3 regions of the Pseudomonas spartinae genome follow, and region 3 is predicted to be linked to each of the others. Evidence: riboswitches for the same ligand, from Rfam matches in the RefSeq annotation. Region 3 holds a riboswitch; each other region holds the start of a gene.
What was found. Region 3 has a riboswitch for cobalamin ahead of cobG (precorrin-3B synthase). Riboswitches for the same ligand answer to the same signal wherever they lie in the genome.

Region 1 (7,194 bases), on a different contig from region 3:
CTGATGCGCACGGCGGTCGAGCATGGCTTGCCGTCGCTGCCCTGGACCGATCCGCGCGCCGGTGCGCATGTCGCCCGCGCCGGCCTGACCTACCTGCACAGCCAGGCCGAGGCGGCCAGCGGCTGCCCGCTGACCATGACCTTCGCTGCGGTGCCAGCCATTCGCTTGCAGCCCAACGTGGCCGAGCAATGGCTGCCGAAGATCCTCTCCACCGAGTACGACCCGCGCAACCTGCCGATGGAGCAGAAGGCCGGCGTCACCATCGGCATGGCCATGACCGAGAAGCAGGGCGGCACCGACGTGCGCGCCAACACCACCCGCGCCTATCCCATCGGCTTGGGCGGGCCGGGGCAGGGCTACGAACTGGTCGGCCACAAGTGGTTCTGCTCGGCGCCGATGTGCGACGCCTTCCTCACCCTGGCCCACACCGACAGGGGCCTGTCGTGCTTCCTGTTGCCGCGTCACCGCCCGGACGGCACGCGCAACCAGTTCTACATCCAGCGTCTGAAGAACAAACTGGGCAACTGGGCCAATGCCTCCAGCGAGGTGGAATACCGTGGCGCCTTCGCCTGGATGCTCGGCGAGGAAGGGCGTGGCGTGCCGACCATCATCGAGATGGTGGCCATGACCCGCTTCGACTGCATGGTCGGCTCCAGCAGCCTGATGCGCCAGGCACTGACCCAGGCCGCGCACCACTGCGCGCATCGCCTGGTGGGCGGCAAGCTGCTCGCCGACCAGCCGCTGATGCAGAACGTGCTGGCCGACCTGGCGCTGGAGAGCGAGGCCGCGCTGGCGCTGTGCATGCGCATGGGCCGTGCGCTCGACCACGCGCATGACGCGCAGGAAGACAAGTTCGCTCGCCTGGTCACCGCCGTGGGCAAGTACTGGATCTGCAAGCGCGCCCCGGAAATGATCTATGAGGCCAGCGAGTGCATGGGCGGCGCCGGTTACGTCGAAGAAACCATCCTGCCGCGTCTGTATCGCGAAGCGCCGGTCAACTCGATCTGGGAAGGTTCGGGCAACGTGCAGTGTCTGGACGTGCTGCGCGCGCTGTCCAAGGAGCCGGGCGTGCTCGACGCGCTGTTCGCCGAACTGGGTGATGGCCACGGCGATGCTCGCCTGAAGGCGCATATCCAGCGCTTGCAGGCCGATTTTGCCGACACCGCCGACATCCAGTACCGCGCTCGCCAACTCACCGAAGACATGGCCGTGGCGCTGCAGGCCAAGCTGCTGCTGGAGGCGGGCAACAGCGTGGTGAGCGATGCCTTTATCGCCAGCCGCCTGGAAGGGCGTGGCCGGGTCTACGGCACCTTGCCGCGTGGTGTCGACGTCGAGGCGCTGTTGGCGCGCAGTGCGCCCCACCTGGCCTGAGCGAGTGCCGAGGGCGGATTGCCTGGCGCGCTGTTTTTTAGCCGGGCAGGCGAGTAATCTTGCGGCCGATGGTTCTGCGTGCACGCCTGTGACGCGGATGAAAAGGGAACAGGGTGCGGCGAATCTCGCCAATGCCCTGGCTGCCCCCGCAACTGTAAGCGGCGAACGATGCCCTCATGCCACTGACTTCGGTCGGGAAGGCGGGCGAAGTGCCAAGCCGTGAGCCAGGAGACCTGCCATCGACAACGGGCGTTTTGCCTACCCTTCATCCGAATCGTCGCGCGGTGGGCGCGGCAAAGGAACTCGCATGCATATCGAACCGGGCGTCGTCGAAGGCGCCAAGATCCTGCTCAGCTACGCAACGGCCGTCACCGCTTTCGGCCTGACCGCCAAACTCGCCCTGGACAGCGTCCGCAACAATGGCGGCGTCGCCGCCCTGGCGCTGCGCAGTCTGCTGACCACCGCTCTGGTGTTCTGCTTCTTCGAGGTGTTTCCGCATCATGCGGTGGGCGTTTCCGAGGTACACCTGATCCTCGGCTCCACGCTGCTGCTGCTGTTCGGCGCCGGTGCCACGGCCATCGGCCTGGCCGCGGGGCTGTTGCTGCAGGGCTTGCTGTTCGCCCAGTTCGACCTGCCGCAGTACGGCATGAACGTCACCACGCTGTTGATCCCGCTGTGGGGCATCAGCCTGCTGGCCAAACGCATCGTCGCGCCGGGCACCGCCTACGTCGATCTTTCCTACAAGCAGGCGCTGGCGCTGTCGACTGCCTATCAGGGCGGCATCGTTGCCTGGGTCGCGTTCTGGGCCTTCTACGGTCACGGTTTCTCCAGCGAGAACCTGGCGGCAGTGGGCAGCTTTGGTCTGGCCTACATGAGCGTGATCCTGATCGAGCCACTGGTCGACCTGGGCGTGCTGGCCGCTGCCAAGGCCATGTCGCGTTTCAGCCAGGGGCCGCTGTTCAACGTGCGCCTGCACCAGGCGGCCTGACCCCGCCGCTCAGCGGCGGCGCTGCCAGATCATCTTGCCGGTATTGCTCTCGGTGACCAGGTACTGGTCACTGAAGCGGTAGTAGGCGGCGGGTTGATAGTCGGCGGCGCCTGCCAGGCGCACCATCAGCATGCCGTCCTGGCTGCGCCAGTGGCCGCTGTACTGCACTTCGCCCGGGCTGTCGTAGCTCCAGTCGCTGCCGCCGCCAGCAGAGCGGCTCCACTGGGTGACGCTGCCGTCGGCGTTCAGCTGCAGGGTCATCAGGGTGTTGAACGAGGCAAAGTTGGCACCGCCGCTGTTGATGATCTTCTCGTGCACCCAGGTGCCGACCAGCGCCGGGTCCTGCGCGCCGGCAGCGGACGGCGTCGCCGCCGTTGCTGCGGCTTCGCGTTTGAACAGCGCCTGGCGTTCCAGCACCTCGCCGTTGCGAGGGTTGCGTGCGGCAATACTGGTATTGAGCATGGCATTGGCGTAGGTGGCGTTCATGTTGGCCAGCAGCAGGCCGGACTGGGGATCGCTGATCTCGGCACGCAACACCTGGCCGTCGTAACGCCCCCTGAGGTTCAGGCGCAGGGTGCGATTCTCCACGTACTGCCCTTCGACCTGTTCGCCCTGCTGGCGCAGGATCAGCTCGGTAGGCTGGCCATCGAGGGTGGCCCGGTAATGCCCATCGAGGTCTCCGGACCAGGCGCTGACGCATGAGGCGCTGGCCAACAGCAGAACGATTGCACGACGCATGAAGATGACCTCTGACAGTTTGATCCAAGACTAGTCGCTGCTAGTGAGGGGCGAGGGTTGTCGCGCTATGTTTTCCTCTCCGTATGCAGGCAAGATAGGCGCGTACGTTCAGTCAGGAATATGCACAGTGAAAGCCTGCTCAGATGATTTCATCATTGCCCACACCCCCGAAGAGGCAGTCGACCGCCTTGCCGCCCTGCACCAGGAAGCCACCGGTGCGTTGAGCCAGGCGCTCAAGCGTTACCTCAAGGAGCGTATCCGCCCGGATGCCAGCGAGCATTGCCTGTTCCGTTATCCCGAACTGCGCCTGACCTACCTGTGCCAGGGCGAGGTGCCGACCACCGTGCGCGCCTACGCCAAGGTGCAGATTCCGGGTACCTACGCGATCACCGTGACCCAGCCGGCAGCGTTTCGCAAATACCTGCTCGAGCAACTGCGCCCGCTGATGAGTGACTTCACCCTGCGTGTCGAGGTCGGTCGCAGCCAGCAGAACATTCCCTATCCCTACGTGGTCGAGGGCGGCGATGAACTGGCCGGCAGTGGCGTAACCGCCGCCGAACTGGCGCGGGTATTCCCCAGCACCGACCTGTCCGCCGCCACCGACGGTACCGCTGACGGCCTTTACGACTGGGAGAACATCGACCCGCTGCCGCTGGCGCTGTTCGACGCCGCGCGCACCGATTTTTCCCTCAAGCGCATCCAGCACTACACCGGCAGCGACTGGCATCACGTGCAGCCGTGGATCCTGCTGACCAACTACCACCGCTACGTTGACCAGTTCATTCGTCATGGTCTGGACATGCTGGTGGGCAACTCGCGCTTCACCCGCATGGTGCTGCCGGGCAACGTGGTGGTCGAGCGGGGCATGGCCGAAGGCGAGATGCAGGCCATCATCGAGAACGTGGTCTGGCACCGTTACCAGATGCCGGCCTACCACCTGCAGGCCGAGGACGGTCACGGCATCACCCTGGTCAATATCGGCGTCGGTCCGTCCAACGCCAAGAACATCACCGACCACCTGGCCGTGCTGCGTCCGCACTGCTGGCTGATGATCGGCCACTGCGGCGGCCTGCGTCAGTCGCAGACCATCGGCGACTACGTGCTGGCCCACGCCTACATGCGCCGTGACGGCATCCTTGACCGCGTGCTGCCACCGAACATTCCATTACCGGCGCTGGCCGAAGTGCAGCAAGCGCTGCAGGAGGCCGCCAAGCTGGTCACCGGCGAGCAGGGCGACGAGCTGAAGAAGCGCCTGCGCACCGGCACCGTGCTGACCTACGACGACCGCAACTGGGAGCTGCGCTGGGCCCAGGAGCGACCGCTGATCAACCTGTCGCGTGCGGTGGCGGTGGACATGGAGAGCGGCACCATCGCCGCCCAGGGCTATCGTCTGCGGGTGCCCTACGGCACGCTGCTGTGCGTGTCGGACAAGCCCCTGCACAGCGAGATCAAGCTGCCGGGCGCGGCCGGCGCCTTCTACGAGCGCGCTGTGACCCAGCACCTGCACATCGGCATCGCGGCGCTGGAGCTGATGCGCAGCCAGCTGAATTCGTTGCATTCGCGCAAGTTGCGCAGCTTCGACGAGCCGCCGTTTCGCTAGGGGGATGATCTGACGGCGTGGCCTGGCGCACAGTCCGGCCACGTCTGTGCGGCGTTCGTTCACGCTCGGGTTTAAACTCGCGCCGTCATGGACGAACGAGGCGATACGCATGGAACAGGCACGCTTGCTGCTCACGGCGTTGTGGGAACCCTTCAGCTTTTTCAGTCTTTTCCTCTACACCGGCCTGGCCCTCACGCTGGGTGCTGCGCTCGGCCTGCTGCTGGCCTTCAAGCTGCAGCGCCTGGGCTGTCTGGCGCGTAACAAGCGCTGGCACCACTGGCTGCTCAAACTCTACTTTCTGCTGCTGCCCCTGGCCGGAGGTTTTCTCGGTTTTCAGGGTGGGCTGCTGTACGGCAGCCAGCAGCAGATCAATCGCCATCTCGACAGCTATGCACCGGTGGTGCAGGAACTGGCCGATGGCATCTGGAGCGACTTCCAGGCTTACGTCGAGGCGCAGGGCCAGCAGGGCGCCCTGGCGGTGCGCGATGCCAGCGTGCAGGAGGTGCTCAACCAGCTGGCGCTGGACTACCTGCGCAGCGAGCGGCTAATGGAGGCCGAGGCGCGTGCCGAGGCCTCTACCGCCGAGCGCATTGCCTTCGACCTGTTCGACCGACTGCGCGCCAGCCTGCTGGGCAAGGCGCTGGGTGAGATGGCGGTGGAGAAAACCGCGCGCTACAGCGGGCTCAACGAGAAGGTGCTGACGCAGGTGCTGGATGCGCGTATCGAACAGCTCTTCCACGCCGAGTTCCTCTTGGGTCTGCTCAAGCGGCAGATCGGCCATGTATTCAAACCCTTCTATATCGCGCTGCTGATCCAGCTCGGCCTGCTGCTGAGCGTGATCGCGGCAGAGTGGGGCCTGTCGCGCTGGTTGCGGCAGATGCCCGCTCGCCTGCCTGCCGAGCCCCTTGCCATGGCCTGAGTTCAGGCGGCCGCCGGTGCCGCGTCGCTCAGCAGTTCGGCCAGCGCTGCGCGGTCGATATTGGCGCCGCTGAGCACCACGGCCACGCGCTGGCCGGCGTTGAGCTCGCGCTCCTGCAGCAGGGCGGCCAGCGCCGCTGCACCGGCGCCCTCGGCAAGATTGTGGCTGTCCTCGTGATAGCTGCGAATGGCGGCGCGGATCTCCTCGTCATCGACGCGCACGATGCGCGCGGCGCCAGCGCGGATCACGTCCAGCGCCAGTTGCTGCGGCTGGCGGCAGGCCATGCCGTCGGCCAGGGTGATGGCGCGTTCGGTTTCGATCAGGCGGCCCTGCTCGAAACTCTGTGCGTAGGCATCGGCACCGCTGGCGACCACGCCGACGATCTCGGTATCGAGGCCAAGCAGGTCACGGGTGCGGATCATCCCGCAGATGCCTGAGCCGAGGCCGATGGGCACGTACACCCGGTGCAGATTCGGCACCGCCTCCAGCAGTTCCAGGGCATAGGTGGCGACGCCGCGCACCAGATCTTCATGCAGGGATGGCACCCAGTGCAGGCCGTCACGGTCGGCCAGGCGCGCGGCCTCGGTGCGGGCTTCGTCGAAATCGCGACCATGTTCGATCACCTCGGCGCCGAGGGCGCGCATCGCCGCGTTCTTCTCGCGGGCGTTGCCATGTGGCACCAGAATACGGATCGCCAGCCCAGCCTGGCGCGCAGCCAGCGCCAGGCTCTGGCCGTGGTTGCCACGGGTGGCGGTGACCAGGCCGCGCACCTGTGGCTCGCGGCGTAGCAGGGCGTCGATATAGACCAGCCCGCCACGCACCTTGAAGGCGGCGGTGGGCGCGTGGTTCTCGTGCTTGACCCACAGCTCGCACCCCGTGCGCTCACTCAGCAGCGGCCAGTTCAGCTGCGGCGTGGGTGCCATATGGCGGTGAACCAGTTGTGCGCTCTGGCGCAGTTGGGCGAGGTCGAACATGACGGATGCTCCGGGTGGCGTTGACCCCGATGCTAGTGCGGCGCATTGTATGGGTAAATATTTATATTGCATGGCAAACAATGTGGCTTCCTGATCTGCAAGACAGTTCCCTGCCCACTTACCTGGCACTGGTCGAGGCGATTGCTGCGGCTATCGGCCGTGGCGAGCTCAAGCCAGGTGAGCGCCTGCCGCCGCAGCGCCGCCTGGCCTGGACGCTGGGTATCAATCCGAGCACGGTGATGCTCGCCTACCGCGAGGCGGCGCGCCGGCATCTGGTGTCCGGTGAGGTCGGGCGTGGCACCTACGTGCTCGCTGGCAGCCGCGAGGCGAGCCTGTTCCGTCTCAAACAGCCGGCCACGCAGGGCGCGCTGATCGACCTGTCGACCAACGTGCCGGTGCATGACCCGGACAACCACGATCTTTCCGCCAGCCTCGCTGCGCTGGCAGCACGCGGCGAGCTGGATGCGCTGCAGGCCTACCCCTCGGCGGCGCTGGTCGAACGCGCGCACCTGGCCGGCGCCACCTGGCTGCGCCGCCGTGGCCTGCTGCTGGCGCCGGGTGGCCTGCTGCTTTGTGCCGGTGCCCAGCAGGGCGTCTCCGCTGC
Region 2 (7,194 bases), on a different contig from region 3:
CCCTGGCGCCATTGCTGGTCTTCAACCTGCTGTTCGGCGGTGGTGCCCACACGGTCTTGAGCATGCCGATGTTCATTGCCGGCCTGGCCTCGATGTTCGTCAGCCTGCCGCTGTTTTCTGCATACAAGCATGCTCTGATCGCCACGCAGAACGCGCTCGACAGCGATCAGGAGCCGGCCGCCTGGCTGGAACTCGATCGCGTCCGCCTGCGTGCTCTGCTTGGCGCAGCGCTACCGGCCTGGATCGCCGCCCTGGCAGTGTTGGCCGGCCTTGAAGCGATTCCCCTGGTGTTGTTGGCGCTGTCGTCCATCGTGCTGCACAGCCTCTACCGTATTCCCCGTCAGTTGGGCTGATGCGCGCGCTGCTCTTCGCGCTTTGCCTGCTGGCGCTGCCGCTGGCTGCGGCCGAGCGGGTGATCAGCCTGGCGCCCTCGCTCAGTGAAATCATGCTCGACCTGGATGCTGCCGACCTGCTGGTCGGCGTGCTCGAAAGTGATGAGCGTCCGCCTGCGCTGGCGCATCTTCCCACCGTCGGGCGCTATGGCCAGCTGGAGTTCGAGCGACTGTTGCAGCTGGCGCCGGATCTGATCCTTATCGCACCCGGCAGCGTGCCGCCGGCGCAGCAGGCGCAGTTGCAGCGTTTCGGCATCGACCTGCTGATCATCCAGCCGCAGCGCCTCGATCAACTTGGCGAGGCCTTCGTGCGCATTGGCCAGCGCATTGGTCGGGCAGAGCAGGGCGAGCGCCTGGCCGCCGAGTATCGGGCCGAACTGACCGCGCTGCGCCAGCGCTATCGGCGTGAGCAGCCGCTGAAGGTGTTCTATCAGATCTGGCACCAACCGCTTTACACCATCGGCGGTGAGCAGCTGATCGGCGACGCCTTGCACGTCTGCGGAGCGCGCAACCTGTTCGCCGACCTGCCGCAACCGGCGCCGCAGGTCAGCGTGGAGGCGGTGCTGGCGCGTGACCCGGACGTGATTCTGGGTGGCAGCAATGCCGAACTGAGCGCCTGGCAAGCCTGGCCGCAGGTGCATGCCGTGCGCTTGGGACAGGTCTGGGCTGTGCCGGACAAGGGCCTGGAGCGGCCCAGCCGGCAGATGCTCGGGGCCATCCAGAAGCTCTGCGAGCGGATGGCGGGGGCACGGTAGCCCTTCTCAGGCGACGCGCCCGGGGCGCCCTACAGCGGTCGTAGGATGCGCCGTACGCGCCAAGGTCAGAGTTGCGGCGTCCAGGTTACGGCGAAAAGCGCGGTACGCCCGGCGCTGTTGTAGCCGAAACGGCCATTGGCTGTGCTGTAGGTCGCTTCTGCGTAATCCTTGTCCAGCAGATTATCCAGCTTCAGGCTCAGCCCCAGTTCCTCATTGGCCTGCCAGGCGGCGCGCAGGCTTAGCAGACCGTAGCCGCTCATTTCGATCTCGTTGTCGGCATCGTCGTAGCGGCCACTGATTGCACGCCAGCCTGCGCCCACCGACACATCGCCAAAGCGGCGGTCGAGGTCCAGGTTCAACGTGCGTTTGGCGCGGCGTTGCAGGGTATGGCCGTTGGCGCGGTCACGCGGGTCGGTCAGGGCTAGAGCGAGACTGCTCTGCCAACCGAACAGTTCCTGCTGTACGGCAGCTTCGAAGCCATGAATCCGGGCTGTCTGGACGTTCTGTGGAATGAAGTTCTGATCCAGGACGATGGCGTCCTCGATATCAGTTCGATACACGGAAGCCTGCAACGATCCTGTGTTGCTGTAGCGGCTGCGCCATTGCAGCTCGTAGCTCTTGGAGCGTTCCGGCGCGAGGTCGGGGTTGCCGTACCACTGATCGTAGAGATCGTTGAAGGTCGGCGCTCGGAAACCTTCGCTGTACGACAGAATCAGGTCGTTGGCACTGTTAAGAGGTAGGGTCAGTGCCGCGTTCCAGGTGTTTTCGCTGCCGAACTGCTGGTTATCGTCGTGGCGCAATCCCAGCTCGGTCGAGAAGGTGTCGCCGGTGTAACGGTGTTGCACGAAGGCCGCACGGTTCCAGCGTGAATCCTCCGCGAAGTCCGCGCTGCTTTGCAGGCGATCCTCATACCAGTCGGCGCCAGTCAGAATTTGCTGGTGGTCGGTGAGGGTCAGGGTATTCACCCAGCTCGCCGAGTCGCGATAGGTGGTGTACGTAAAGAATGAATAGTCTGGCGCTGCCGGTGAGTCATCACCCGTGTCGCGCTGGTCTTTGCTGTGACCCATTTCCAGGCGGCTGCTCCAGCGCTCGTTGAGGCGGCCGTCGATGAACCCGGAAAGGCTGCTGACCTGGAAGTCCGTTGTCGGCAGCAGGCCGGTAAAGACATCGTCGTACTCCACCTGGCCACGCTGATCGAGAGCACTGAGCCCGACCTGCAGATCGTCATTGAATCGGTGCGACAGATTCAGGCTGAGCGAGCGGTTGCGGTAGGCATCGTCGTCGCCATTGGCGCCGAAACCGTCTCGAGTGGCGTCGATGCCGGCGGTCTCGTCCAGGGCTGCGCCCAGATGAAAACGGGTGCGCTCGTCGCCGCCGGAGAGACCGAGGCTGCGCTGGTAGGTGCTGTCACTGCCAGCCGCCAGGCGCGCGTAAGGCTTGAGGCCCTGGCCATCGGCCTGGCGGGTGAATATCTGAATCACGCCGCCAATGGCGTCCGAACCATAGAGTGCCGAACGCGCTCCACGTACTACCTCGATACGCTCGATCTGCTCCGGGGCAAGGAACTCCAGGCTGCTGGTGCCACTGGAGGCCGCCGCGATACGTTGGCCGTCGACCAGCACCAGGGTTTGTGCTGTGCTGGTACCGCGCAGGAAAACGCCCGTCTGGCTGCCAGCACCACCGGTGCGGACGATGCTGAGACCTGGCACACGCTCCAGCAACTCGGCGACGCTGCTGACCTGCAGACGCTCGATATCGTCCCGCTCGAACACGGTCGTGGCCGCAGTGGTCTGCGCTTGCGGTTCGGCCAGGCGTCCGGAGGTGACGATCAGCGGCTCGGCGACATAGGGCTCGGCGGCCAGCGAAAGACCAGGCATGACGGCGATGGCCAGAGCCAGACGGGACAGTTTCATTCTCTTTCCTCAACGGTCGGCAGACGTTCGAGGAGGGTAGACGCAAGCGCAGGCAGGGCAGCGCTTGACCGTGTCGCCCTCCGCAACACCAGTCGCACCGCCTTGGCCGGTCTCCGGGCTGTCGACCCGCGTCCGCCTTCCCAGGCTGGGCCCAGTGGCTGTTGGACGCGGCGCAAGCTCAGCGCTTGCCATCGATTACCGTTGCGGGGGCAGCGTCGGCATCGCACCGACTTCCCGTTTAACGCCGCTTGCGCAGCGCACCCTGGCGGAACATGAATGGCGCGCACCTTAGTGCGCGCGCATATGAATCACAAGCAAGCGCCGCTCATTTAGCGATGAGCGGGCTTCATGCTCAGGCCTGCAGGAGGGCGAGGCGCTCACGTACGGCGCGTTCGATACCGGCGTCGTCCAGGCCGCATTCGGCGAGCATCTGGCTCGGCTTGGCGTGTTCGACGTAGTAGTCCGGCAGACCCAGGTGCAGCATCGCTACCTGGCGGTTCTCGGCGGCGAAGAATTCGCTGACCGCACTGCCGGCGCCGCCCATGATGCTGTTTTCCTCGATGGTCACCAGCAGCGCGTGGCTGCTTGCCAGTTCGCGCAGCAGGGCTTCGTCCAGTGGTTTGACGAAGCGCATGTCGACCACCGTGGCGTCCAGGGTTTCACCGACGCGCAGGGCTTCGGCCAGTTGCACGCCGAAGGCCAGCAGGGCGACGCCCTTGCCTTGGCGGCGCACCACTGCCTTGCCGATCTCCAGCGGCGCCAGGCCAGCATCGAGCGGCGCGTTGGGGCCGGTGCCGCGCGGGTAGCGCACGGCGGCCGGGCCGTCGAACAGGTGGCCGGTGGTGAGCATGCGGCGCAGCTCGTTCTCGTCGCTCGGGGTCATCACCAGCATGCCGGGGATGCAGCGCAGGTAGGAGAGGTCGAAGCTGCCGGCGTGGGTCGGGCCGTCTTCGCCGACCAGGCCGGCGCGGTCGATGGCGAACAGCACGTCGAGGTGCTGCACGGCCACGTCGTGAATCAGTTGGTCATAGGCGCGCTGGAGGAAGGTGGAGTAGATCGCTACCACTGGCTTGGCGCCTTCGCAGGCCATGCCGGCGGCCAGGGTTACGGCGTGCTGCTCGGCAATCGCCACGTCGAAGTAACGATCGGGAAAGCGCTCGCTGAAGGCCACCAGATCGGAGCCTTCCTTCATCGCCGGGGTGATGCCGACCAGGCGGTTGTCGGCGGCGGCCATGTCGCATAGCCACTGGCCGAACACGTTGGAGTATTTCGGGCCGCTTGGCTTCTTCGGCGCGGCGACCGGGGTCACCGGTTCCAGCTTGGTGATGGCGTGATAGCCGATGGGGTCGGCCTCGGCCGGGGCGAAGCCCTTGCCCTTCTTGGTCACCACATGCAGGAACTGCGGGCCATCGAGGTCGCGCATATTGCGCAGGGTGGCCAGCAGCGTGGGCAGGTCGTGGCCGTCGATGGGGCCGACGTAGTTCCAGCCCAGTTCCTCGAACAGGGTGCCGGGCACCAGCATGCCCTTGGCGTGTTCCTCGACCTTGCGCGCGATTTCCCAGGCGCCGGGCAGGCGCGAGAGGATCTTCTTGCTGCCCTCGCGCATGCTGGCGTAGGTGCGGCTGGAGATGATCTTGGCCAGGTAGTTGGACAGGCCGCCGACATTCTTGGAGATCGACATGTCGTTGTCGTTGAGGATCACCAGCATGTTGGCGCCGACATCGGTGGCGTGGTTGAGCGCCTCGAAGGCCATGCCGGCGGTCAGTGCGCCGTCGCCGATCACCGCTACGCTCTTGCGCTTCTCGCCCTTCAGACGGGCGGCGATGGCCATGCCCAGTGCCGCGCTGATGCTGGTGCTGGAGTGGCCGACGCCGAAGGTGTCGTACTCGCTCTCGCCGCGCCGTGGGAAGGCGGCCAGGCCGTCCTTCTGGCGCAGGCTGCCCATGCGCTCACGGCGGCCGGTGAGGATCTTGTGCGGGTAGGCCTGATGGCCGACGTCCCACACCAGGCGGTCATCGGGGGTGTCGAAGACGTAGTGCAGGGCGATGGTCAGCTCGATCACGCCGAGGCCGGCACCGAAGTGCCCGCCGCTCTGGCCAACGCTGTAGAGCAGGTATTGGCGCAGTTCGTCAGCGAGGGTTTCCAGGTCCGCTTCGGCCAGGCGGCGCAGTTCGTCCGGCGTGTTGGCGCTGTCGAGCAGCGGCGTCAACGGGCGCTCGCGGGGGATCTCGTGGAAAGTGGTCGGCATCAGGCGAATCGTTATAGGCGTAAAAGATGCGGCAGTTTACCTGATGCCAGGAAAACAGCCCAATCTGCTATCCATTTCGCCGTCAACGGTAGTGCCTGAGCAGGAAGTCCAGCAGCAGGGCGCTGACCCGCTCGCTGCATTCGGCCTGCAGCCAGTGGCCGGCGCCGGGTAGATCGTGGCGTTCCAGGCGCGGCACCTGGTCGGCCATGCGCTTGAGTGTCGGCGCCTCGAAGCGGCCGACCGGGTCGTTCTCTCCAAGCAGGAACAGCGTCGGCTGCGCCACCTGCAGCCCGGCCAGGGGTTCAGTGCGCTGCCAGTTGCGCTCGAAATTGCGGTACCAGTTCAGCGCGCCGCGAAAACCGTGGCGCTCGAAGGTGCGCAGGTAGTGGGCGAAGGTCGCTTCGCTGCACCAGGGCGGCGGCGGCAGGTCGTCCGGCATGCCGTCGAACAGCCGCGCATCGGCCGGCTTGTCCGTCGCCAGCAGGGCATCGCCGAGGCCGCCGAGCAGCAGGCGCAGGCTGCGGCCGATGTCTTCGTCCAGTTCCGCCTCGGCCAGCCCCGGCTGCTGAAAGTAGAGGATGTAATGAAAACGCCCGGCGTAGGCTTCGCGCATCATGTCGATGGCCGGTCGCTTAGGCCGGCCGCCGAAGGGCACCGACAGCGCACCGAGCGCCTTGACCCGCTGCGGTTCCAGCAGCGCCAGGTGCCAGGCCACCGGCGCGCCCCAGTCATGGCCGACCACCGCCACCTCGCGCTGGCCGAGCATGTCCATGGCGGCCTGAATATCGCCGCACAGGGTGATCAGGTCATAGGCCTCCGGATCAGACGGCGCGCTGCTGGCACCATAGCCGCGCATTTCCGGGGCCAGCACGCGGTAGCCGGCGGCGGCCAGCGCCTCGATCTGCGGATGCCAGGCGTACCAGCATTCGGGAAAGCCATGCAGCAGCCACACCGGCTTGCCGTGCTCGGGGCCGGCGCTGTACAGGCTGAGTTCGATGCCGTTGACGGCGAGCAGGCGGTGATCGATAGGCATGGAGATGTCCTTACCAGGTGTCGACGAATGGACGTTTCTTGCCGTCGCGCCGTGGCGGACGCGGCGCCGCATTGAGACCGCGCAGCAGCCAGGCGCGGCTGTCGGCCGGGTCGATCACGGCGTCGATCTCAAGATAGCTGGCCATGTTCAGTGCCTTGCCGTTGTCGTAGGCCTTGGCCACCAGCTTGTCGAACAGCGCCTGGCGTGCGGCCTCGTCCGGCTGGGCTGCCAGTTCCTTGGCAAAACCCAGGCGCACTGCACCTTCCAGGCCCATGGCGCCGAATTCGCCGCTGGGCCAGGCGGCAGTGAACAGCGGCGAATGGAAGCTGCCGGCGGCCATGGCCTGGGCACCGAGACCGTAACCCTTGCGCAGTACCAGGGTGAAGAACGGCACCGTAAGGCTGGCGGCGGTGACGAACAGGCGCGAAACGTGGCGCACCGTGGCCTGCTTCTCCGCCTCCGGCCCGACCATGAAACCGGGGGTGTCGCACAGCGAGACGATGGGCAGGTCATGCGCCTCGCACAGTTGCAGGAAGCGTGCGGCCTTGTCGCTAGCCACGGCATCGATGGCGCCGCCCAGGTGCGCGGGGTTGTTGGCAATCAGGCCGAACGGCTTGCCTTCTATGCGGATCAGCGCGGTGATCAGGCCGGGGGCGAACTGGCGGCGCAGTTCCAGCACGCTGCCGTGATCGGCCAGCAGTTCGATCACCTTGCGGATGTCGTACACGCGCAGGCGGTTTTCCGGGATCACCTGGCGCAGCTCGCGGCTATCGCTGCACTGCCAGTCGCTCACCGGGCCCTGGAAATACCCCAGGTACTGCTTGGCCACGGTGACCGCCTCGGCTTCGTCCTC
Region 3 (7,194 bases):
CCTGACCCTGGCGGTGGTGTTCATCGCCCATGCCACCGGCACCGACCTGGCAATGAGCGACCTGCTCACCATCCTGCTGGTCTCGCTGATCACCTCCAAAGGCGCCCACGGCATCCCCGGTTCGGCCCTGGTCATCCTCGCCGCAACCCTCACCGCGGTGCCGGCGATCCCAGCGGCAGGCCTGGTGCTGGTGCTGGCGGTCGACTGGTTCATGGGCATCGGCCGGGCGCTGACCAACCTGATCGGCAACTGCACCGCCACCGTGGCCATCGCCCGCTGGGACAACGACATCGACCTGCAGCGCGCCCATGCGGTACTCAAGGGCGAGGCCAGCGCGCCTGGCGCTGCCCGGGACTCCAGCCTGACGCGTGTGGCGATGGCGCAGGAAAGCGAGGCGCGCGGCTGATGACAAGCCGGGGCCGGTCTGCTCTCATCGCCAGGCCACAACGAGTGGCCGGCGGTGAGCATGGCCCTGCCTGGGCGCATGCCTGCACTCATCGTTTCGCGGTTTAGGGAGGCCCCATGTTTTCGTCATCCAAGCTGGTCGATGCGGTTGTTCGCAAGTTGCTCGCGCCCATCGAGCAGGGCCTGTGGCCAGTCGGCGAAATGCTGCCGGGGCAGCGCGAACTGGCCGAGCAGATGGAAGTCAGCCGCCCCAGCCTGCGTGAGGCGATCACCATCCTGGAAACCCTGGGCGTGGTGCGCTCGCTACCCGGCAAGGGTGTCATAGTGCTGGAGCGCCAGGGCACCGCGCTGCCCGAGGTACAGGCGCCGCCCAGCGCGACCATGGCCGACGTGCTGCAACTGCGCTACGCACTGGAGCCGTTCATCGTTGGCCTGGTCGCCCAGTCGCTCGACGGTTCCGAGCTGAGCCAGCTGCGCCTGTTGCTGCTGGACATGCGCGAGTCGGTCGAGGACGGCGACATGCGCGCCCTCGCCAGCGCCTACACCAGCTTCCACCGCAAACTGGTGGCGCTCAGCTCCAACCCGATCTTCCTCAGCGTTGCCAGGCAGATCGGCGGTGCGCTGGAACAGAGCGACCAGTTGATCCGCCACAACCCGGACTATGCCGAGGACATCCTTCAGGAACACGAGGCGATCCTGCGCGCCATTCGCCGCCAGGACAGCGAGCAGGCCAGCCAGGCGATGCGCCAGCACATCCTCAACGAAGGCACCCGCCTCAACATCAACCTCCGCGTGCCCCTGGCCTGAGCCCCACGCCACCAGGCTCGCCTGGCAGCGGCCCGCAGTTCCGACCCCATCGACAGGTGTGATCATGAGTCTTGCCGATCAGCCAACCCGCCGCACGAGCGGCGGCGGTGGCAAACCCACCAGCCATTTCATCTACCAGAGCATCTACGCGGCGATCCTCGACCGACGCCTGACGCCCACCGCCAAACTGGACAAGAACACCCTCGGGCGCATCTTCGGGGTCAGCGGCTGGACGGTGCAACGGGCCCTGACCCGGCTGGCCGAGGAAGGCGCGGTGACGCTGGAGCCGCGACAGATCGCCCAGATCAGCCGGCCCAATGAGCAGCAGGCCCGGCAGGTGCTGGAGGCACGCATTCTGGTCGAGTCCGAAGTCATCCGCCTGCTCGGCACGCGTCCGGCGGACGCACGCCTGCACGAGCTGCACAGCCTGGTGGAGAACCAGCGCGCCTGCCTGGCCAGTGGCGATGGCGCCGGCCTGATCGAGCAGGCCGGCGAGTTTCACCTGAGGCTGGCGGAGCTCGCCGGCAACACGCTGCTACTGGAGTTTCTTCGCGGCTTGCTGTCGCGCGCCGCGCTGAATATCGCCCTGAGCCGCAGCCCGGTGTATTCGGCACGCACCTGCGAGGAACACCTGGCGCTGATCGCCGCTCTGCAAGCGGGTGACAGCGCCCTCGCCGGGCAGGTGCTGGTCAAGCATCTCAACGGCATATTCGACAGGCAGTGCTTCGCCCCCACGCCGACGGTCGACCTGCACGCAGCGTTCAAAGTCGGGCACCTGAGCTGATTTCACCCGGACACGTTCAGCGTCAGCACTGAAGCGCCTGGCACAGCGCCTCCAGCTCGCCAAACTCCTGCGCCACTGTCGGCAAGGCGGGACGGCGCAGCAGCAACACCGGCAATCCAAGCTCACGGGCCACCTGCAGCTTGGGCTCGGTGGAAGCGCTGCCGCTGTTCTTGCTGATCAGCACATCGCAGCGGATGCGCGCGAACAGCGCCCGCTCCTCGTCCAGCGCGAACGGCCCGCGCGCGCCGATCACCTCGGCGCGGGGCGGCGCCGCCTCGGCCTGCAGGCAACGCACCGTCCAGTGCTGGTGCGCGGGAATCTCCTGCAGGTGCGCCAGCGGTTCGCGCCCGGAGGTGAAGAACGGCCTGTTGAACGGCGCCAGCGCGCGGGTCAGTTCATCCCAGCCATCCACCTCACGCCAATCATCACCGGGGCCAGGCTGCCAGCCCGTGCGCCGCAGCGCCCAGCACGGCACGCCAGTGATCTCGGCAGCGCGGGCGGCGTTGTGGCTGATCTGCGCGGCGTAGGGGTGGGTCAGGTCCAGCAGCAACTCGATGCCTTCAGCGGCAATAAACGCCGCCATGCCCTCGGCACCACCGAAGCCACCGACGCGCACGCGGCACGGCAGATCATCCGGCACCCGCCCGAGACCAGCCAGGCTGTACACCGTCTCCGGCCCCAGGCGCCGCGCCAGGCGCAGTGCCTCGGTGGTACCGCCAAGCAGGAGGATGCGCGCCGTCATGCCTTGCGCACCGCCAGCAGGGTGATCGGCAGCGCCGCGCGCCAGGTGTCGAAGCCGCCCAGCGGCTGCGCCTGGGCCACGCTCAGACGCAACAGCTCGCCGCCCTGCTGCTCGCGGAAACTCACCAGCGCCGCCTCGCTCTGCAGGGTCACGGCATTGGCCAGCAGGCGCCCACCGGGTTTGAGCGCAGCCCAACAGGCCTCCAGCACACCCGGCACGGTGACGCCGCCGCCGATGAAGATGGCGTCCGGCGCCGGCAGCCCGGCCAGCGCCTCGGGCGCATGCCCGGCGACCAGTTGCAGGGCGGGCACGCCGAGAGCATCGCGGTTATGGCGAATATGCGCCTGGCGCCCATCGTTGGCCTCGATGGCGATGGCGCGACAAGCCGGGTGTGCGCGCATCCACTCGATGCCGATGGAGCCGCAACCGGCGCCGACATCCCACAGCAGCTCGCCGGGCAGCGGCGCCAGGCGCGCCAGGGTCACCGCGCGTACGTCGCGCTTGGTCAGTTGGCCGTCGTGGCGGTAGGCATCGTCGGGCAGGCCGCAGGTCGGCGGCAGCAGCATTGCTCCGGCGTCGGCCAGGCACTCCACGGCCAGCAGGTTGAGGTCGGCTGCGCGCGGCAGGTCCCAGTTCGCGGCCAGGCCATCGAGGCGACGCTCTTGTGGCCCGCCGAGATGCTCCAGCAGAGTCAGGCGGCTGGCGCCGAAACCACGCGCACGCAAGACTTCAGCCACCTGTGCGGGCGTATCGCCATCGGCACTCAATACCAGCAGGCGCATGCCGGGGAACAGCTTGCCGTTGAGCGTGGCCAACGGCCGACCGACCAAGGACACCACCTCCGCCTCCTGCAGCGGCCAGCCCAGGCGCGCCGCCGCCAGCGACACCGAGGACGGCGCCGGCAATACCAGCAGTTCGTCGGCCGGCACCTGGCGCGCCAGGCTGGCGCCGACGCCATAGAACATCGGGTCGCCACTGGCCAGCACGCACACCGCCTCGCCGCGCTTTGCCAGCAACGGCCCAAGGTCGAAGGGGCTGGGCCAGGTTTCCCGCTCGCCGCTGATGCACGGCGGCAGCAGCGCCAGCTGGCGCGGCGCGCCGACGATGCGCGTGGCCGCCAGCAGGGCGCGGCGCGCCGCCTTGCCCAGGCCGGGGTAACCGTCTTCGCCGATGCCGACCAGGGTCAACCAGGGTTTCATCCAATGTCCTCGCACAGGCCCGACGGAGCGCCTGTCCGCGCTCCGGGCAAAGCGGGCATAATACAGCCTTCGTCGGTGCCCCATGAATCGGGCCTAAGAGGGAATCCGGAGCGATCATCGATCGCCACCGAGCTGCCCCCGCAACTGTAAGCAGCGAGTCCAATGCCATCGGCCACTGGGTAACCGGGAAGGCGCAGCGGATCATGACCTGTCAGCCAGGAGACCTGCCGACGAACGCTGGTCGCGAGTGCCAACATCGGGCGGGGTGTACCGATGCCATGGAGTCTTCCTGCAGGTTGATTCCGCTGGTTCGGTCGCCGCGTCGTTATCCACAGGTGACCCTTTGCCCACGTCCGTTCGCCCATCCGCCTGCCCCGGCCTGCTGCGCATCGTGCCCGCGCTGGACGGCGGCATCTGCCGAGTCAAACTGCCCGGCGGCGTACTGCGTAGCGCGCAGGCGCGGGTGATTGCCGAGGCTGCGCGACGTCATACCGGCGGCGTGCTGGAGCTGACCAACCGCAGCAACCTGCAGATTCGTGGCGTCCTGCCCGGGCAGGAAAGCCCGCTGATCGACGCCCTGCTCGGCGCCGGCCTCGGCCCGCGTGTGGCCGCCGCCGATGACGTACGCAACCTGATGCTCAGCCCCGCCGCCGGCCTCGACCCGCAGGCGCGCATGGACGTGCGTGCGCTGGCCAGCCAGTTGCTCGACCTGCTGCAGGACACTCCGGCGCTGTATGCGCTGTCGCCCAAGTTCGCCCTGCAACTGGACGGCGGCGAAGCCCTGGCGATGCGCGAACACCCCCACGACCTGTGGCTGCTTGCCGAGGACGACCAGCACCTGCTGCTGGGCCTGGCCGGCTGCCCGAATGACGCCCCACTGGCGCGAATCGAGGTGACGCAGGCCGTCGAGCTGGTGCGCCAACTCCTGCTGTTGTTCCTCGAACTGGCCACGCCCGAGCAATCGCGCATGCGCCAACTGCTGGCGCAGATCCCGGCCGCCGAGCTGCTGCAACGCCTGCAGGCGCGCCTGAGCTTTGCGCTGCAAGCGGCCCCGGCCAACTGGCAGCCGGCCGAGAGCACCGCACGTGCGCCGGCGGGGGTTTATCCACAGGCGCAGCAGGGCCTGTGCATGTTGGCGGCCGGCGCTCGACTGGGCCGCCTGCACGCCGAACAGCTGTTGGCGCTGGCCGGGCTCAGCGAACACCACGGCGACGGCGAACTGCGCCTGACGCCCTGGCAAGGCGTGCTGCTGGGCAATGTGCCCGAGGCCAAATCCAGCGAATTACTGAACGCCCTAGAGGATCTAGGGCTGCTGACCCAAACCGACGAACCGCTGCTTGGCCTGGTCGCCTGCACCGGCTCGGCGGCCTGCGCGCGCGGCCTGGCCGACAGCAAACACCACGCCCTGCACCTGGCCGAGCGCCTGCGCGAGAACGGCGCGCGCCCGCAGGTGCACCTCAGCGCCTGCCCGCGCAGTTGCGCCAGCGCGCGCGTGCAGCCCTACACCCTGCTGGCCAGCACACCCGATCACTACCAGCTCTACCAACGCACGCCCGAGGCGCCCGGTTTCGGCCGTCTGCTGGCGCCCGCCATGACCATCGACGAGGCCGGCGCCTGGTTCGCCCGCCAACACCCCGCAGGAACCTCCGATGCTTGATTACATCCGCGACGGCCAGGAAATCTACCGCCGCTCCTTCGCCACCATCCGCGCCGAGGCCAACCTCGACGGCATCCCCGCCGATCTGGAAAAACTCGCCGTGCGGGTGATCCACGCCTGCGGCATGGTCGACGTGGTCGAGGACCTGCGCTTCTCCGCCGGTGCCGGCGCCGTCGGCCGCGCGGCCCTGCTGGCCGGCGCGCCGATCCTCTGCGATGCGCGCATGGTCGCCGAAGGCATCACCCGTCCGCGCCTGCCGGCAGGCAACCAGGTGATCTGCACCCTGCACGATGCCGGCGTGCCGGAGCTGGCCCGTGAGGTCGGCAACACCCGCTCGGCGGTAGCCCTGGAGCACTGGCGCGAACACCTGGAAGGCAGCGTGGTGGTGATCGGCAACGCGCCCACCGCGCTGTTCTACCTGCTGGAAATGCTCGACGCCGGCGCGCCCAAACCGGCGCTGATCATCGGCATGCCGGTGGGCTTTATCGGCGCCGCCGAGTCCAAGGACGCCCTGGCCGCAGACAGCCGTGGCGTGCCCTACGTGATCGTGCGGGGCCGTCGTGGCGGCAGCGCCATGGCGGTGGCCGCGGTCAACGCCCTGGCTTCGGAGGTGGAATGATGGCCGGTCGTCTGCTTGGCCTCGGCGTCGGTCCCGGTGACCCCGAGCTGCTCACCCTCAAGGCCCTGCGCCTGCTCAAAGGCGCCCCGGTGGTGGCCTACTTCGTGGCCAAGGCGAAACACAACGCCGGCCATGGCGGCAATGCCTTCGGCATCATCGAAGCGCACCTGAGCGATGCCCAGCAGCGCCTGCCGCTGGTCTACCCGGTGACCACCGAGAAGCTCGCCCCGCCGCTGTCCTACGAAGATGTGATCGCCGACTTCTACGACACCTGCGCGCAGCAGATCGCCCAGTTGCTCGAGGCCGGCCAGGATGTGGCGGTGATCTGCGAGGGCGACCCATTCTTCTATGGCTCCTACATGTACCTGCACGACCGCCTGGCCGACCGCTACGAAGTGGAGGTGGTGCCCGGCGTGTGCTCCATGCTCGGCTGCGCCTCGGTGCTCGGCACGCCGCTGGTGTATCGCAATCAATCCTTGAGCGTGCTCTCCGGCGTGCTGCCGGAAGACGAGCTGGAACAGCGTCTGCGCGACGCCGAAGCGGCCGTGGTGATGAAGCTCGGGCGCAACTTCGACAAGGTGCGCCGGGTGCTGCGCAAGCTCGGCCTGGACGACCGCGCCCACTACGTCGAACGCGCGACCATGGCCAGCCAGAAGATCGTGGCGCTGGACGAAGTGGAGCCGATGGATTCGCCGTACTTTTCCATGATTCTGGTGCCCGGCCAGAAGTGGCGGGGGTGATTGGTTCCTTGTGGGAGCGGCTTCAGCCGCGAAGCGCTTTCGCGGCTGAAGCGGAATACCGCCCAGCCGCTCCTACAGCTCACCGGGTGAATGAAACCCCGTCACCACGCGCCCTACGCAATCATTGCGGGGGCATCATTGGAGGCGACAGTCGCCGCTGAAGCGCCTCCCACGGATCGCGCCCCATTCCCCGGATTGCATCGGGGCTACAGGATTTACCGCATGAACATCGTCATCCTCG

Region 1: linked by a shared signal. The riboswitch ahead of ACN8M7_RS16100 (energy-coupling factor ABC transporter permease) and the one ahead of cobG (precorrin-3B synthase) in region 3 are both predicted to bind cobalamin.
Region 2: linked by a shared signal. The riboswitch ahead of ACN8M7_RS21660 (TonB-dependent receptor domain-containing protein) and the one ahead of cobG (precorrin-3B synthase) in region 3 are both predicted to bind cobalamin.

Annotation. Positions count from the first base shown of each region.
Region 1 is NZ_CBDAMB010000007.1:67,661-74,854, forward strand. It holds gene ACN8M7_RS16095 (acyl-CoA dehydrogenase family protein) at 1-1,371, shown strand, start outside; cobalamin riboswitch at 1,424-1,626, shown strand; gene ACN8M7_RS16100 (energy-coupling factor ABC transporter permease) at 1,679-2,359, shown strand; gene ACN8M7_RS16105 (hypothetical protein) at 2,369-3,097, opposite strand; gene amn (AMP nucleosidase) at 3,165-4,697, shown strand; gene ACN8M7_RS16115 (hypothetical protein) at 4,807-5,616, shown strand; gene ACN8M7_RS16120 (threonine dehydratase) at 5,619-6,590, opposite strand; gene ACN8M7_RS16125 (aminotransferase-like domain-containing protein) at 6,671-7,194, shown strand, end outside.
Region 2 is NZ_CBDAMB010000012.1:53,001-60,194, reverse strand. It holds gene ACN8M7_RS21670 (hypothetical protein) at 1-353, shown strand, start outside; gene ACN8M7_RS21665 (cobalamin-binding protein) at 353-1,147, shown strand; gene ACN8M7_RS21660 (TonB-dependent receptor domain-containing protein) at 1,213-3,060, opposite strand; cobalamin riboswitch at 3,148-3,340, opposite strand; gene dxs (1-deoxy-D-xylulose-5-phosphate synthase) at 3,413-5,308, opposite strand; gene ACN8M7_RS21650 (alpha/beta fold hydrolase) at 5,391-6,341, opposite strand; gene ACN8M7_RS21645 (acetyl-CoA carboxylase family protein) at 6,352-7,194, opposite strand, start outside.
Region 3 is NZ_CBDAMB010000002.1:607,835-615,028, reverse strand. It holds gene ACN8M7_RS06680 (C4-dicarboxylate transporter DctA) at 1-406, shown strand, start outside; gene ACN8M7_RS06675 (FadR/GntR family transcriptional regulator) at 523-1,212, shown strand; gene ACN8M7_RS06670 (GntR family transcriptional regulator) at 1,277-1,996, shown strand; gene ACN8M7_RS06665 (cobalt-precorrin-6A reductase) at 2,019-2,738, opposite strand; gene cbiE (precorrin-6y C5,15-methyltransferase (decarboxylating) subunit CbiE) at 2,735-3,937, opposite strand; cobalamin riboswitch at 3,994-4,183, shown strand; gene cobG (precorrin-3B synthase) at 4,281-5,594, shown strand; gene ACN8M7_RS06650 (precorrin-8X methylmutase) at 5,587-6,213, shown strand; gene ACN8M7_RS06645 (precorrin-2 C(20)-methyltransferase) at 6,210-6,953, shown strand; gene cobJ (precorrin-3B C(17)-methyltransferase) at 7,176-7,194, shown strand, end outside.